DNA from 3 places in the Paenibacillus dendritiformis genome. Region 1 is predicted to be linked to each of the others. Evidence: riboswitches for the same ligand, from Rfam matches in the RefSeq annotation. Region 1 holds a riboswitch; each other region holds the start of a gene.
What was found. Region 1 has a riboswitch for cyclic di-AMP ahead of L6439_RS05895 (TrkH family potassium uptake protein). Riboswitches for the same ligand answer to the same signal wherever they lie in the genome.
Positions count from the first base shown of each region.

Region 2: it holds a riboswitch for cyclic di-AMP, as region 1 does, so the genes downstream of both, L6439_RS12705 (hypothetical protein) here and L6439_RS05895 (TrkH family potassium uptake protein) in region 1, are expected to answer to the same signal.
Region 3: it holds a riboswitch for cyclic di-AMP, as region 1 does, so the genes downstream of both, L6439_RS15300 (3D domain-containing protein) here and L6439_RS05895 (TrkH family potassium uptake protein) in region 1, are expected to answer to the same signal.

Region 1 covers NZ_AP025344.1:1,337,484-1,342,755, forward strand. Annotated here, with positions in the region: gene L6439_RS05880 (Tm-1-like ATP-binding domain-containing protein) at 1-234, shown strand, start outside; gene L6439_RS05885 (phosphoenolpyruvate hydrolase family protein) at 231-1,064, shown strand; gene L6439_RS05890 (CPBP family intramembrane glutamic endopeptidase) at 1,130-2,770, opposite strand; cyclic di-AMP (ydaO/yuaA leader) riboswitch at 3,015-3,169, shown strand; gene L6439_RS05895 (TrkH family potassium uptake protein) at 3,228-4,586, shown strand; gene L6439_RS05900 (potassium channel family protein) at 4,648-5,272, shown strand, end outside.
Region 2 covers NZ_AP025344.1:2,902,679-2,907,950, forward strand. Annotated here, with positions in the region: gene L6439_RS12685 (hypothetical protein) at 67-294, opposite strand; gene L6439_RS12690 (ribonuclease domain-containing protein) at 539-970, shown strand; gene L6439_RS12695 (barstar family protein) at 987-1,262, shown strand; cyclic di-AMP (ydaO/yuaA leader) riboswitch at 1,610-1,798, shown strand; cyclic di-AMP (ydaO/yuaA leader) riboswitch at 1,908-2,089, shown strand; gene L6439_RS12705 (hypothetical protein) at 2,207-2,623, shown strand; gene kdpF (K(+)-transporting ATPase subunit F) at 2,740-2,817, shown strand; gene kdpA (potassium-transporting ATPase subunit KdpA) at 2,851-4,530, shown strand; gene kdpB (potassium-transporting ATPase subunit KdpB) at 4,543-5,272, shown strand, end outside.
Region 3 covers NZ_AP025344.1:3,478,398-3,483,669, forward strand. Annotated here, with positions in the region: gene L6439_RS15295 (polysaccharide deacetylase family protein) at 1-1,064, shown strand, start outside; gene L6439_RS15300 (3D domain-containing protein) at 1,130-1,897, opposite strand; cyclic di-AMP (ydaO/yuaA leader) riboswitch at 1,906-2,081, opposite strand; gene L6439_RS15305 (amino acid ABC transporter ATP-binding protein) at 3,251-3,973, opposite strand; gene L6439_RS15310 (amino acid ABC transporter permease) at 3,957-4,622, opposite strand; gene L6439_RS15315 (transporter substrate-binding domain-containing protein) at 4,716-5,272, opposite strand, start outside.

The sequences.
Region 1 (5,272 bases):
GCGCTCATGCTGCCATTGAAGGGCGTATCCGGTCTGGATGTGGAAGGGCAGCCATTCTACGGACCGGAAGAGGATCGGGCGTTGTTCGACACGCTGAGACAGGAGATTGACCGCAATGCCGTAGAGCTCATCGAACTGGATGCGGACATCAATGACAAGAGCTTTGCGCTGGCCGCAGCCCGGAAGCTGGTCGAACTGATGCGGAAGCACACACAAGAGGAGGATGCAAAATGAAACGAACTCGTCAGGAAATCATCAGCCAACTGAAAGCGCAAGTCGCTAATGGAGACATGATTTTGGGCGCCGGAGCGGGAACCGGGATTTCAGCCAAGAGCGGCGAAGCGGGCGGCGTCGATTTGATTATCATTTACAACTCGGGAAGATACAGAATGGCCGGCCGGGGTTCCCTGGCAGGATTGATGCCTTACGGGGACGCCAACCAGATCGTCGTCGATATGGGGGCGGAAGTATTGCCGGTCGTGAAGCGCGCTCCGGTGCTGGCGGGCGTGTGCGGCACCGATCCGTTCCGCATCATGGACGTGTTCCTGAAGCAATTGAAGGAGCAAGGCTTCGCGGGCGTGCAGAACTTCCCGACCGTCGGCCTGATCGACGGCGTCTTCCGGGCGAATCTGGAAGAGACGGGCATGGGCTATGATCTGGAAGTGGACATGATTCGCAAGGCCCATGAGCTGGATATGCTCACGACGCCGTATGTATTCGACGAGGAGCAGGCGATCAAGATGGCCAAGGCGGGCGCGGATATTTTGGTCGCGCATATGGGCTTGACGACCAAAGGGACGATCGGCGCGAAGACCGCGCTCACTCTTGACGATTGCGCCAAGAGAATCCAGGCTATCGCTGACGCGGGCCGGTCGGTCAATCCGGATATTTTGGTCATTTGCCATGGCGGTCCGATTGCGGAGCCGGAGGATGCCCGCTATATTTTCGAGCATACGACCGGCATCGACGGATTTTTCGGCGCTTCGAGCATCGAGCGGTTCGCCGCCGAGGTTGGCATCCGCCAGCAAGCCGAAGCGTTCAAAAATGTAAAATTGAACAAGTAAGCGCGTGAAAAAAGACGTGTACGGTTGAACCGCTGCAAGGCCGTTTCAAGCCGCACACGTCTTTTTTATTGCAACCTTGCGCTATACCGATGGAGATGGCGCACGCCGTACACGATAAGCATCGGTAGCGCCAGATAGAATACGCCGAGCCCGAGGCCGGCTGCCGTTCCCTCCAGCAGATACGATATGCTCATCAGCACGTTGTCGAGCATGAGGTGGGCGAACATAGCGGTCCAGAAGCCATGGCGCAGCATGATCGCGAGGAACAGGAGGCCGATAATGAGCAGCTCCACCGGCCTTGAATAGTACGGGTAAATCGGATATGTCACATGGCCGAAGGCCCATACCAAGGTCGGAATGATGCCGGCTGCCCACGGGTTCCGAAGCCAGCGGTTCAGCAGGCCGGTTCCGAACCAACGGAAAACGCCCTCCTCTGAGATCGCCGCCATCCAGGCGAGAAGCGGATAGAGGGCCGGCACGGTCAGATTGAGCGGAGATAGGGAGGCATCGGTAGCCGCCCAGGCGCCGAAGCCGATCTCCAGCGTCAGGAAGATGACGCTCTGTACGCCGAGCAGTACGCCCGCATACAGCGTTCCGAGACGGAAGGAGCCGGTCAAGGCGGCGCCGAATGACCGATCGCGCCAAGTGGGCAGCAGCTCGTCCCGTCTCTCCTGTCTCCACATATAGGAGCCTGACACAAGCGAAAAATAAAGAAACAGTCCTTGAATGACCATAATGGCCCCTTGTACTACGAGCGCGGCAGTAAGGTTCAGTTCCGTGCGGGGCACTCCGAACTGCAGGACGGCCAGTCCGGGCATGATATTCCATAGATGAAGCACAGAGATGGCGCACGACAGGAGCGAGAGCGCGATCAGCGTGCCCGAGCGGAAGCGGATCTGCCGACGGTAGTAGATGCAGGCCCATAGGGCGAGTATGCTGAACACGAACGAGATCCACCGGTAGCCGATGCGGTACACCGAGCCGGCTGTCTCGGCCTGAGCCTGATCTAGGGCCTCATAGTCGCCCGGAACTTTCCAGACGGGATGCAGCGCCACGACGCGATCTCCGCGCATGCGAACGGACAGCTCTAGCCGGGCCGCGCCGATCTCGCCTTCCTTGACGGTATATCGAAGCTCATCCGGCCAAGAGGGGTCGACGCTCTGCGGCATCAGCTTGGATGGGTCCCAGCCAAGCGCGTTCAGCTCGCGGGCGGCAAGCGGCCGCGCCGTCATTTCGTCGAGCGCCGGAGCCTCCGGCCGCAGACTTCCCGGTACGGCGGCCAATTCATATCCCACTACGCTGCCGCTCGTCATATGTACGTCAACCTTAAAAATGCCTTTCCCGTCCGGGGCCGCGGCTTCCAGCAGGACTTGATAAATGTCTATCGGGGCCTGGTTGTCCCAAGGAGCATAGCTGTCCGCCAGCCTTTCCCGGTTGATATAGCCGGAGGCGAGTCTGTCGGTCTTGTAGACGACGGTAGGCTCTTGTTCCGACAGGACGATCCGGCTTCTCCACGGCTCGCCCTTCACATACTCTAGCGCCCGCTCGGCAGCCTGGCGCTTCGTCAGAAGCGCTCGCTCTTGCTCTGGCCCGGTCCGGCTCGCTTCCTGAAGCGAAGGAATAACAATCTGCAGGAGCACAAACACTATAAATCCAATGATCGAAGCCAGCAATAGGCGTTTCGTTACGCGATGGGACACAGGCATAGCGCGACCTCCGTTCACAATTCCGGTGCTTATCATTATTGTATCCACTCTCTTGCCGGAAAGTCCAGGCATGCAAATTGTGGAAGAAATCAGCTACAAGCTGAAATAGCAAGCGCGAAAGACGCAGTGGGAGATTGGGATAGGATGTAAGCGCTATTTGAAGACTTTTTCCTGTATTTTTTGTTCATTTTGTGCCTGCATGGACTTTGTGCCCCTGTCATGAAACGTATATAATCTCGTTATGAATTCAATACGGCCGAATTTCGTGAAGACGAAAGCGGGGGACCCGATCATTGGGGTGAATTTTGCGCGATCCGCATGAAGGATCGAATGCAAATAGGGCGGCCTGAACGCGCCCGAATCCGTCAGCTAACCTCGTAGGCATTGAACGTCAGGATACCAGCGTTAGCATTGGATCTCCAGTGCTTTTTTTCGTGCTGAAAATGAGGTGAATTCGATGAAATCCATAAAAAAAGCATCCCGATGGCAGCTCACCCCGCCGCGAATTCTGGTTATGGGGTTCGGGACGATTATTCTCATCGGGGCGCTGCTGCTGATGCTTCCGATAGCCAATGCGGACGGCCAGCCTCTCCCCTTCATCGACGCGCTGTTCACAGCCACTTCGGCCACATGCGTGACGGGGCTTGTCGTGGTGGATACGGGCACGCATTTCACCTTATTCGGGCAAATTATCATTATTACGCTGATTCAGGTCGGCGGACTTGGCTTCATGACGATGGCGACGCTGTTCGCTCTTGCCTTCCGCAAGCGTATTTCGCTGAAGGAACGGCTCATTTTGCAGGAAGCGCTGAATCAGGGCAGCATGGAGGGGATCGTTCGCCTGATTCGCAAGGTACTGCTGTACGCGTTCAGCATCGAAGGGGCGGCGGCGGTTCTGTTCACGTTGCGCTGGGCCTGTGACTTGCCGTTCGGCAAGGCATTGTACTTCGGCATTTTTCACGCGATATCGCTATTCAATAACGCCGGGTTCGATCTGTTCGGCTCCGTATCTGGACCGTTCACCAGCCTGACCCTGTATGTGGGCGACCCGATCGTCAATATTGTCGCGATGCTGCTGATCGTTCTGGGCGGACTCGGCTTCATCGTCCTGTCCGATGTGACGGAGTATCGGCGCACCCGCAGGCTGGCGCTGCATTCCAAGGTCGTGTTGACGATGACGGGCTTGCTCATCGCATTGGGCGCCATCGTCATTTTCGTCTTCGAGTTCACGAACCCGGCGACGCTGGGCAGTCTGAACGGCTGGCAGAAGATGTGGGCGGCCTTTTTCCAATCGGTGAGTCCGCGGACCGCCGGGGCGAACACCGTCGATATCGGGGCGATGCGGCAGGCGACGCAGTTCTTCCTTGTCGTGCTGATGTTCATCGGCGCGTCTCCCGGCTCCACGGGAGGCGGAATCAAGACGACGACGTTCGCTATTCTGATCGGCGCCGTCATCACGATGATTCGGGGGAAGGAGGACATCGTCATCTTCCGTCATCGTCTGGGCAAAGACCGGATCTTTAAGGCGGTCACGATCACATTGATGGCCTTGTTCATGGTGATCGGAGTAACGATGGTCTTGTCCACGACTGAGGATCATCCCTTTTTGATGATCTTGTTCGAGACGACCTCGGCCTTCGGCACCGTCGGGTTGACGGCGGGGTTGACGACTGATTTGACGGTGGTCGGCAAAATATTGATCTGTCTGATGATGTTCGCGGGCCGGCTCGGTCCGATTACGCTGGCCTATGCCTTAGGCCCGAAAAGCGAACGTGAGCTATACAAGCACCCGGAGGGCAAAATTACGATTGGATAATCGGTCTGCATTCCGGGGTTACCTATAGAAGAAGAGTAATGGGCGAAGGAGCAATACGAACATGGAGTTACAGCAATTTGCAGTCGTGGGGATGGGCAGATTCGGGTCGAGTCTGGCGCAGGAGCTGGTCGAGCTTGGCCATCAGGTGTTGGGGATCGACAAGGATGAAGAGGTGGTGTCGGAGATGAACAACGTCTTGACGCACGCCGTCGTTGCCGATGCGGCGGATGAGGATGTGCTTCGTTCGCTCGGCATCCGTAACTTCGATTGCGCGATTGTCGCGATTGGAAATGATCTGCAGACAAGCATTCTCGTCAGCATCCAAATGAAGGAGCTTGGCGTCAAAAAAGTGGTGGCCAAAGCCGTCTCGGAGCTGCATGGGCGCGTGCTGGAGCGAATCGGCGTCGATCGGGTCATCTATCCGGAACGGGATATGGGGATCCGGGTCGCCCATCAGCTGGTATCGCCGAACCTTCTCGATTATATCGAGTTGTCCAAAGACTACACGATTGCGGAGCTGAGTGTTCCCGGCAGCTTGTGCGGCAAAACGCTCAAGGATGTCAACCCGAGAGCCCGGTACGGCTGCAGCATCGTGGCGCTGCATAAGCCGAACGGCGTCATTATTGCTCCATCGGCCGAGGATGTCCTCCAGGACGAGGACGTCATGGTCGTCATCGGGACGAACG
Region 2 (5,272 bases), 1.6 Mb from region 1:
TACGTTGTTATCATATGCCTGGTCTCATCCGTTTGTCAATGATAAGGAGCGGAATGGAAATATTTATTATCTTCTTGCTCTTCTCCGTTTTTTTGCGCTGGAGCAAAATACATCCTTCTCTTTTACGGGAAACACATGCTTGAATACCGGCACGCAGAAATGTTGATTAATGATCTCGATCGGGTGGATGACTTCGACCTTCTGTGGATGATACATTTTGTTGAAGATATATTGCGGCGGATCGAACACCGCTTTTGTCGGGCAAAATTCTTCGCCTTTGCATCCATGAGACATGAGTCTCAGCTCCTCTCTCTCATTAGTGTCGAACCTAATGGCATCATATGCAAGGCGTTTTGGCCTTGATTGGACATTCTACCCGCAGATAGTGACCTAGAATTTGTTAGATGCGGAATGAGAGAGGCATTCGCAAGGCAAAGGCTTGAAAATAGGGCCAAGATATATGATACTACAGCGAGAGGGCAGGAAGTGCATTCATGAAGCCTCCTGCTCTACGAAGAGCGAAGCGAGGTAGACATCGTTGAAAGTCATCAAATCCGTACTGGTCTTTCTATTGAGCCTGCTGCTGCTGGCCGGCTGCGGTCTGGACAGCAAGCCGTCCGCCATTCCGGATTCGGGCAAGCAGGAGCTGACCGGCTTCGAAGAGGTTGCGAGCTATATCAAGGCGCACAAGCAATTGCCGGATAACTTCATCACCAAGGAGGAAGCGAGGAGGTTGGGCTGGGATGCCCGCCAAGGCAATCTGCACGAGGCAGCTCCAGGCAAAAGCATCGGCGGCGACATATTTCGCAACCGGGAAGGGAAGCTGCCCAAGAAAAAGGGCAGAATCTGGTATGAAGCGGATATCAACTATACGAAGGGCCATCGTGGAAAGGACAGAATTGTGTTTTCCAACGACGGACTGATCTATAAGACCGAAGACCACTATGAGACGTTCGAACCGATAGAATGAGAAAGGGGGACGCTCCGTGCGCAATGTCGTCTTGGAGGGGAGCTCCATCGAGAGCAAGGAACAGCTCCATGCGTTCCTGCAGGAAGCGCTGGAATTGCCGGAGCATTACGGCCGCAACCTGGATGCGCTCTGGGATTGTCTGACCGGGTATGTCGAGCTGCCGCTAACGGTCACCTGGCTCGATTATGAGGCAAGCGAGCAAAGATTGGGCGAGTACGGCCGCAAGCTGCTGGAGTTGTTCGAGGAGGCGGCCGAGGACATCGAAGGATTTTCGTTTGTCGTCACAGCTTGAATAGACGGACGGAAGGGCCGTGGGCCGTCCAAACAGATAAAGAAACCGTTTCTGGACCAGATGGAGGCATCGCCGCAACCATTTGTGAGGAGACGGTTTTTTTGTGCATTTCGGGAGCCGGGAGCGGTCCAATGAAGCCCGATGTTCCCGCGAAGAGAGGACGCTCTCCCGCCGAAGTAGGATAACCGCGAAAACACGAGCTGCAGCGAGGCAGGCCAAGAAAGGGCCGTTTGTAAGCGCCGCCGTTTCTTTTAATCTTGCCAAAAAGGAGTTTTTCTGCCTTTCCGCTTCCTTTACAAAGCGTGGAGGCAAGCGTAATATACGATTCATGAATTTCAAATATTTTCATTTTACAATCGCTGAGTTTCCGCAAGGAAAGCGGGGGAACCAACGGTGCGGCCTGATCGGTGTGAGAGCCGATCAGCGGCACATGGGGTGAATCCTGAGCGCGGCGCCTAGGGCCGCATCACTCAGGTAGGGCGACTCTCACCGCCCGAATCCGACAGCTAACCTCGTAAGCGTTGTTGAGTGCGGCATTCCGCCACCTGCGGCTGCTGCGCTCATGAGGGGGAGGATGATGAACTTGTGACCATTGCGGCCGCAGGGGGTTCCTCTGCGGTCTTTTTTCATGCCAATTGCACATGATTGTCTGTATCGCTGAATCCCTGCATGGCAGGGAGCGGGGGAACCAACCGGATGTCTGCGGACATTCATGGGGTGAATCCCGGGGCATGCGAAGGCGCGGATGATGCGCCATGTCCCGAGGTAGGGCGACTCTCTCGCCCGAATCCGACAGCTAACCTCGTAAGCGTACCGAGAGAGGCAACGAACGTCGTGAAAGACACGGTTATATTTGCTGTGCCTGGAAGCCGCGAGAAGAGTTCCTCTTGTTGCCGGCTTCTTTTTGTTGCTGTCTCCGGACGAAGAATCGGAGGAGAGAAGAAATGGATCAACAGGAAGTCGTACTGGTGTCTGCGCCCAATGCCGCAGGCGAAGCGTTCGTCAAGCTGCTGCTGGAGAAGGACATTCCCTTCGCCGCCCTGGCGAACAACCGTAGTGAGCTTAAGCGGATGCGCGCTCTTGGCGCTCGCCATCTGATTCTGCTCCATACGTCCGATGAGAAAACATGGGTCATCCCGCAGCTGGCCGTCGGCAAAATCTTTTTATTCGAACGAAGCTTGAATCTGTGCTGCCGTTACCTGCAAATCTGCCGGAGCTGGACGTCGAAGCCGATTTATGTCATCACGGCAAATCAAAATCCGCGGCTTATCTACCGCGGGCTGGGCGCGAACTATGTCATTTACACCTCGAGCCGGAATTATTCGTTCCTGGTAACGGACGAACCGGCCGCTTATTCGTAAGGAGGTATCCGCATGTCTGATCTCGTTATGGCCGTGCTCATTGCTGCGGCATTCGCCCTGTTCTATGGCTTCTTGGCCTGGTGCGGGCGGGTCGTGGATGAAGGAGGAGAGCGCGGATGATTGTCATCGGGATTGTTACTGTTTTTCTCTTCTTATATTTAGGCTATGCTCTGGTTCATCCGGAGAAATTTTGAAGCAATAGAAGGAAATTAAGGGAGGCAAGCTCTATGGACTGGCTGCAAATCGCCGTCGTGCTCCTCGCGCTGTTATTGCTGGTGAAGCCGCTCGGCACTTATATATACGCTGTGTTCTCCAATGAGCCCAATCGCACGGACCGGCTGTTCGGACCGGTGGAGAACGCAATCTACAGATTGGGCGGGCTTGCCCGCCGTCCGGATATGAGCTGGAAAAAATATATGTTCAGCCTGCTTGCCACGAATCTGATGCTCGTCGCGGTTAGCTACGTCATCTTACGGGTCCAGCATCTGCTGCCGCTGAATCCAAACGGAACGGAGCGGATGGAGCACACGCTGGCGTTCAATACGGTCATCAGCTTCATGACCAACACGAATCTGCAGCATTACAGCGGCGAGACGGGATTATCGTATTTCTCGCAAATGGCGGTCATTACGATGATGATGTTCACTTCCGCCGCGACGGGCTTGACGGTGGCGATCGCGTTCATGCGCGGCTTGACGGGCCGGGCCATCGGCAACTTTTTCACCGACTTCGTCAAGGCGCACGTGCGTCTTCTCCTGCCGCTCGCCATCGTGATGGCGTTGGTGCTGGGGGCGCTCAAGGTGCCGCAGACGCTGACTCCGGCGGCGGAAGCGGCGACGCTGGAGGGCGGAACGCAGCATATCGCTGCGGGCCCGGTCGCATCGCTCGTGTCCATTAAGCATCTCGGGACGAACGGCGGCGGCTTCTTCGGCGTCAACTCGTCGCATCCGTTCGAGAATCCGTCTCCGCTCACGAATGTGCTCGAAATCTTGATGATGTGGTGCATTCCCGCCGCGCTTACGTATACATTCGGCCGCTTCGCGTCGAACCGGAAGCAGGGATGGGTTATTTTCAGCGCGATGTCGATTCTGTTCCTGCTATTCCTCAGCCTGGCCTGCTATGCCGAGAGCGCGGGCAATCCCGCATGGAGCGCGCTCGGGGTGGATGCGTCCCAAGGCAATATGGAAGGCAAGGAGGTGCGCTTCGGCATCGCCCAGTCCGCGCTGTTCACGACGGTGACAACCGCCGCGACGACCGGTTCGGTCAACAATATGCACGATACGCTGACCCCGCTGGGCGGATTGGTACCGCTCGCGCAGATGATGCTGAACTGCGTCTTCGGCGGGGATGGCGTCGGGCTGGTGAACATGCTGATGTATGCGATCCTGGCGGTGTTCCTTGCCGGGCTGATGGTCGGGCGCACTCCCGAATTTCTGGGACGGAAGATCGAAGCGAAGGAAATGAAGCTGATTGCGATCGCCATCCTGGCGCATCCGCTTATCATATTGGCGCCGAGCGCGATTGCGTTCGTTACCGATCTGGGCCGGGGGGCCATTACGAATCCGGGCTTCCACGGCATTACCCAGGTCCTGTACGAGTATACGTCCTCCGCCGCCAACAACGGCTCCGGCTTCGAAGGGCTCGGGGACAACACGCCGTTCTGGAATCTGTCGACCGGGCTCGTCATGCTGCTTGGGCGCTACATCTCGATGATCGCTCTGCTTGCGGTAGCCGGATCGCTGCTACGGAAGCAGCCCGTTCCCGAGACGACCGGGACGTTCCGGACCGATAATAAGCTTTTCGTCGGTATTTTGGTTGGAACGGTCCTTATTATCGGGGCGCTTACGTTCCTCCCGGCTGCCGTGCTTGGTCCTATCGCGGAGCATCTGACGCTCCGGAATCTGTGAGGTGAATCGGATATGAATACAGCGAATCGCAAGCGCGTGCTAACGAAGGATATGGTCAAGCAAGCAGGGAAGGATAGCCTTCGGAAGCTGAATCCGGTGACGATGATGAGAAATCCCGTTTTGTTCGTCGTCGAGGCCGGCACCTTCGTCGTCCTGCTGATGCTCTTGTTCCCGGGCTACTTCGGTACGGAGGGAAATATGGGCTTCAATCTGGCCGTGTTCCTGATTCTGTTGTTCACGCTGCTGTTCGCCAATGCCGCAGAGGCGTTGGCGGAGGGGCGGGGCAAGGCCCAGGCGGGATCTCTGAAAAAATCGAAGCAGGACATTGTGGCGAACAAGGTTACGGGACACGGCGTTGCTGCAGTGGCCGCATCGGAGCTGCGCAAGGGAGATATCGTCCTCGTCTCGCAAGGGGAAGTGATTCCCGGTGACGGAGAAGTTATCGAGGGTCTCGCGTCTGTGGACGAATCCGCCATTACGGGGGAATCGGCTCCCGTCATCAAGGAAGCGGGCGGCGATTTCAGCTCGGTAACCGGCGGCACGCGCGTTGTCAGCGATGCCATCAAGGTACGAATCACGAGCGATCCGGGGGATACGTTCCTGGATCGGATGATCTCGCTCGTCGAAGGAGCGAAGCGGCAGAAGACGCCGAATGAGATTGCGCTCCATACGCTGCTGATCAGCTTGACGCTTATTTTCCTGATTGTGGTTGTCACTCTGGCCCCGATCGCGGCCTACCTGA
Region 3 (5,272 bases), 2.1 Mb from region 1:
TGGTAGTGGTGGCCGGCTGCTTTCCGCGTTCCCACCAGGCGGCCCCGGATCCGAAGCTGAATTCATTGGAAACGGACCAGCCACCTTCAGAGATGGCACGACAGCCAAGCCAGGAAGCGGCGCAACGAGCTGAGACAGGCCAGCGCACGATCTCCTTCGTCCTGCAGGACAAGCCGCATCCTCTGCCGCATCAGCCCCTGCCTTTGCCCAAGTTCCACTTGACAATGAAGGGAGCTGCCAAAACGGAAGGCGCTAAGGAAAAAGTCGAATCCGACTCCTTGGTACGGAAGAGTGCAGTACAGAATTCCGCCATGAAACAAAAGGAGCCACCGATCCCGGAGCCAGCTCAATCCGCTTCGCAGAACACTAAATCCGGAATAAGCCAGCACCATTTGAGCCTGGCGCAACTCCGAATGAAATACCCGCATATTTTCAAGCTTCATGGCTCTAAGCGCGGACTGCGCCGGGTAGCCCTTACCTTCGATGATGTCCCTGATAACCGGATAACCCCGCTTGTGCTCGACATTTTGCGGGAGCATAACATTCGCGCTACCTTCTTCCTCGTGGGCTCTCGGGCCAAAGCCCATCCCGACCTGGTTCGGCGAATCGTCCGGGAAGGCCATATTATCGGCAATCATTCTTACAGCCATCCCTTGATGACCAAGCTGTCACTTCCTGCCTTCGAGCAGCAAGTGAAGGATGCGGAACGGGTAATTGAAGAGATAATTGGTTACAAGCCAAGATTTTATCGCCCTCCCTTCGGGGAAATCAATGAAGAGCAGTTAAAGTGGGCAGGGGATCACGGCTATCTGGTCGTCAATTGGGACGTCGATTCCAACGACTGGCGGGGCTTGAACGCCAGAGAAGTATATAACAACGTAATCAACGCCGTCAGACCCGGCTCAATCGTCCTTCAACATGCCGGGGGAAGCAAGCAAAACGGTTACTTGCAAGGAACGGTCAAAGCCCTGCCCTCCATCATCAAGGAATTGAAGAAGCAGCGTTACCGTTTTGTCACCGTGCCCGAGCTGCTCCAGGACCGGAAAGATAAAAAAGACAATTGAAGCCCTGAAATGCAAAAACAACCCCTGCCACAAGATGGACAGGGGTTGAATGATGTTGATATGAATTATGAAATTATATATACTTCGACATTCTGAATGCCGAAAGTGCTGCCGGTCTTCTTGCTGACAGGCACGAAAATATCAAGCCGGTTGCCATTGATGGCGCCGCCGATATCGCGAGCTTCCGCGATGAATCCGCCTTGCGGCAGATGCTTGAACTGATAGCCGGTAATGAACAGCTTTGTTCCCAATGGAATCTTCTTCGGATCCACGGCTACCGTCCCCAGCTTCAATGGGTTGCCGAAGTAATCGACTGCGCCCCATTTTCCGTTTTCACTCGCATGGGCCGTATATGCCGTGGCCTTCATGTTCAATTTCTTTTTATAGGTCATCTCCTTGCCGGAGACGGTAAGTACGTTATTCTTAGCAGCTTGCGGAGCCTGCTTCGCTTTCTCCTGCACTTGCTCCTTAACCGCCGATGCCTTTTCCGCAGCAGCTGCCGGCTCGTCCGCTGCTGCTGCAGCCTTACCCGCTGCCGATGCGGTCTCATCCATGTCCGCTTCTATCAAAGCAGCGTTCTGATCTTCCACCGCAAGACCTTGCAAGGTCTTTTTCGGAAGCTCCAGCTTCAACCCTCCATAAATATTCCGAGCATCGATGTTCGGGTTCGCCTTCATCAAGACGTCCAGATCAATATTATGCTTCTTCGCTAGAGAGTAAAAAGTGTCCCCGTCTTGGGCGATGTAAGGCTCAGCATATGCCGGCATGATTTGAAATACAAGATTTAATCCCAGCACTGCCGCTGCAAGCTTTAATGTCGTTCTTTTCCGCATATGGTGTATGTTCCTCCTTAAGCTAGCCTGCGAGGTTAGTTGTCGGATTCGGGTCAAGGAGTACCCTACATGCTGGCCACCCGCCAGTTCTGATTCACCCCAAGGCGCTCATCCCGTTGTGAAATGAACACCGGTCAATCATCCCCCGTACTATGTTCGGCTCGAATTGCAGCATATCACAATTTTGTAACCTGTGCGCATGCAGTTAATGGAAATTAAGCCACAACATGCTTCAGAATCCTATGAACTGGGCCAAAATGACTTATGAAATCGCTTCATTCCGTCCATAAGGAATCAGGTATGTAACAAAATTGTAACCAGCGATTACTACTATATCATAGATTACAAATTTGTAAACAGTTTTGCCCCTTCCTCATATTGGTGATGTCTAATTTCCTGTTGGCACGCGGCTTGCTCGTACTGTCCCCCTCTGTCGGCAGTTCGCTGCCTTAGGGACATTCTCCCGTTGCGTCAGGTAGCTCGCTGTCTTTGGGACACTCTCCCGTTGCGTCAAGTAATTGGCTACCTTTAGACCACTCTCCCATTCCATGAGGCAGCTCGCTGCCTTTGGACCACTCTCCCATTCCATCATCTCCCATTCCGTCAGGTAGCTCACAACCTTTGTTGCCCTGGCCCGTCAGGAGATACGATGATTTTGAAGCGGCTTCTGAAGAATAGCCGAGCTGGCATGAAACAGAGCGCCTTTAACTTCAATCCCAGCTTAGGTGCGATACTGCTTATAAGGAACCAACACGCACTATTCCACTGCCTGCTCCATGGGGATACTGCCCATAAGGAATCTACACGCACTATTCCGCTGCCTGCTCCATGGGGATACTGCTCGTAAGGAGCCAACACTCACTAATCCACTGCCTGCTCCATGGAGATACTGCTCATAAGGAACCAACACGCACTATTACCTACCTGCTCCATAGGGATACTGCTCATAAGGAACCAACAAGCACTATTACGCTGCCTGCTCCATGGGGATATTGCCCATAAGGAACCAACACGCATTATTCCACTGCCTGCTCCATGGGGATACTGCTCATAAGGAACCAACACGTACTATTACGCTGCCTGCTCCATGGGGATACTTCTCGTAAGGAGCAGCACGCAATCTCCTGATTGTCTGGCATCAGGATAGTGTTCTTAAGAGAAAGGGATTTTTTGACTGTGGAAAAAGGGGATTATGGGCGGCGCTTCATTTTCAGATGAGAGGAACGTACTTTCTGCATTTCCGGCGCACGTGCAAAAGCCAGCCGGAAGCACCGGCTGGCTCTGTTTTGGAGGGTCAATGGGTAACCGGCTCCATTGATTTTTTAGTTGTGTCTTTTCGCGTGCATCGTGCATTTAAAGAACCTGTCCGAGGAATTCCTGTGTGCGGGGGTGCTGCGGCGCAGCGAACAATTGCTGCGGCGGTCCCTGCTCGACGATATGCCCCCCATCCATGAACACGATGCGATCTCCGACCTCGCGAGCGAACCCCATCTCATGCGTTACGATCACCATCGTCATCCCGTCACGGGCGAGCGACTTCATTACTTCCAGCACTTCGCCGACCATCTCGGGATCCAGGGCGGATGTCGGCTCGTCGAAGAGCATGACATGCGGCTCCATCGCCAATGCCCGGGCAATGGCAATCCGCTGCTTCTGTCCGCCGGACAACTGGTCTGGGTAAGCAGATGCCTTGTCCGCCAATCCGACCTTCTTCAAAAGCTCCATCGCGGTCGCCTCTGCTTGCGCCTTGCTCTTCCCTTTCACTTTAATGGGAGCCAGCGTAATGTTGTCCATCACCGACATATGCGGGAACAGATTGAAGGATTGAAATACCATGCCCATTTTGGTGCGCGTTGCGTTAATATCATGCTTTTTGTCATTAATTTTTAGGCCTTCGAACAGAATATCGCCCGCGGTCGGCGTCTCCAGCAAATTGAGACAGCGGAGAAAGGTGCTCTTGCCCGAGCCGCTCGGCCCGATCACAACGACGACTTCCCCTTGCTCGATCGTCATGTTCAAGCCATTCAAAATGCTCAGCTCTCCGTACGATTTATGCAGGTCACGAATTTCGATCATTCTTTTTCAACTTCCTTTCCAGAAGGCCGATTGCCTTAGACAATGGAATCGTCAGCACGAGGTACATCATAGCTGCTCCAAGGAGGGGTCCCATAGCCGTATACGTCTTGCTGCGGATAATATCTGTCTGGAACATAATGTCCATGATTCCGATCAGGCTGACAATCGAGCTCTCCTTGATAATGGTGACGAACTCGTTCCCAATTGCCGGAATGACTGTACGGAATGCCTGCGGCAAAATAATATAGCGCATCGTCATGCCTTTGGTCATGCCAAGCGAACGTGCCGCTTCGGCCTGCCCTCGATCCACCGCCTGGATGCCCGAACGGAAAATCTCCGCCAAATAAGCCGAGCTGTTAATGGAGACGGCGATCGCGCCGGAAGTGAATTTGCTGAACTCGATACCGAACTGAGCCAGTCCGAAATGAATAATAAACAATTGCACCAGAAGCGGAGTTCCGCGAAGCAGCTCGATATAGACGACTGCGAACCAATTCAGCGGCTTGAATGGCCCAATCCTCATCAGCACAATAATAACGCCAAGCACGAAGCCGGCGAGCACCGCTACCAGCGAGAGCAGCACCGTAATCTGGGCTCCGGATAAATAGTCCCATTTATAATCCCATAGCATAGAGAGCCAGTCCAACAACAGCCTCTTCCCCTTTCCAATCTCTGCCTGTCATGTGATAGAACGAAAAAGAGCGGCTTGCGCCGCCTCTTTCTCCCCGGGTGTAACGGGCATTTATTGCTCTTCCGCCATCTGGGTCGCTTTCGTAATGAACTCGTCCAGCTTCCCTTCCGATTTCAGGCGGGCAATTGTCTTGTTTGCGGCTTCGACCATCTTTGGACTGCCTTTGCGGAAGCCGATGACATAGCCATCGCTCGCTGGCTGCAGCACGGCATCCGACATCTCCAGTTCAGGACGGTTCGCGGCATAGGCCTTCGCGACCGGTTTCTCGACGATGACCGCCTCGATCCGGTTCGACTCCAGCGCCAAGACCAGATCGCTTACCTTGGCCAGCAATTCAGGCTGTGCTTCCGGAATCTGGGAGATGACATTCTCAAAAGTCGATCCTTTCTGAACCCCGATCTTCATCCCTTTCAAATCTTCCGGCGTCTTGTACTTGTCCTTGTCGGCCGCACGCACGATCACGCCAGCCTCAGCCAGGTAGTACGGATCGGAGAAATCTACCGCCTTGGCCCGCTCCGGGGTTGGATCCATACCGGAGATAACCATGTCCAGCTTGTCCGAGTTCAGCGCTTCAATTAAGGATTCGAACTTCATATCATCGACTTTTA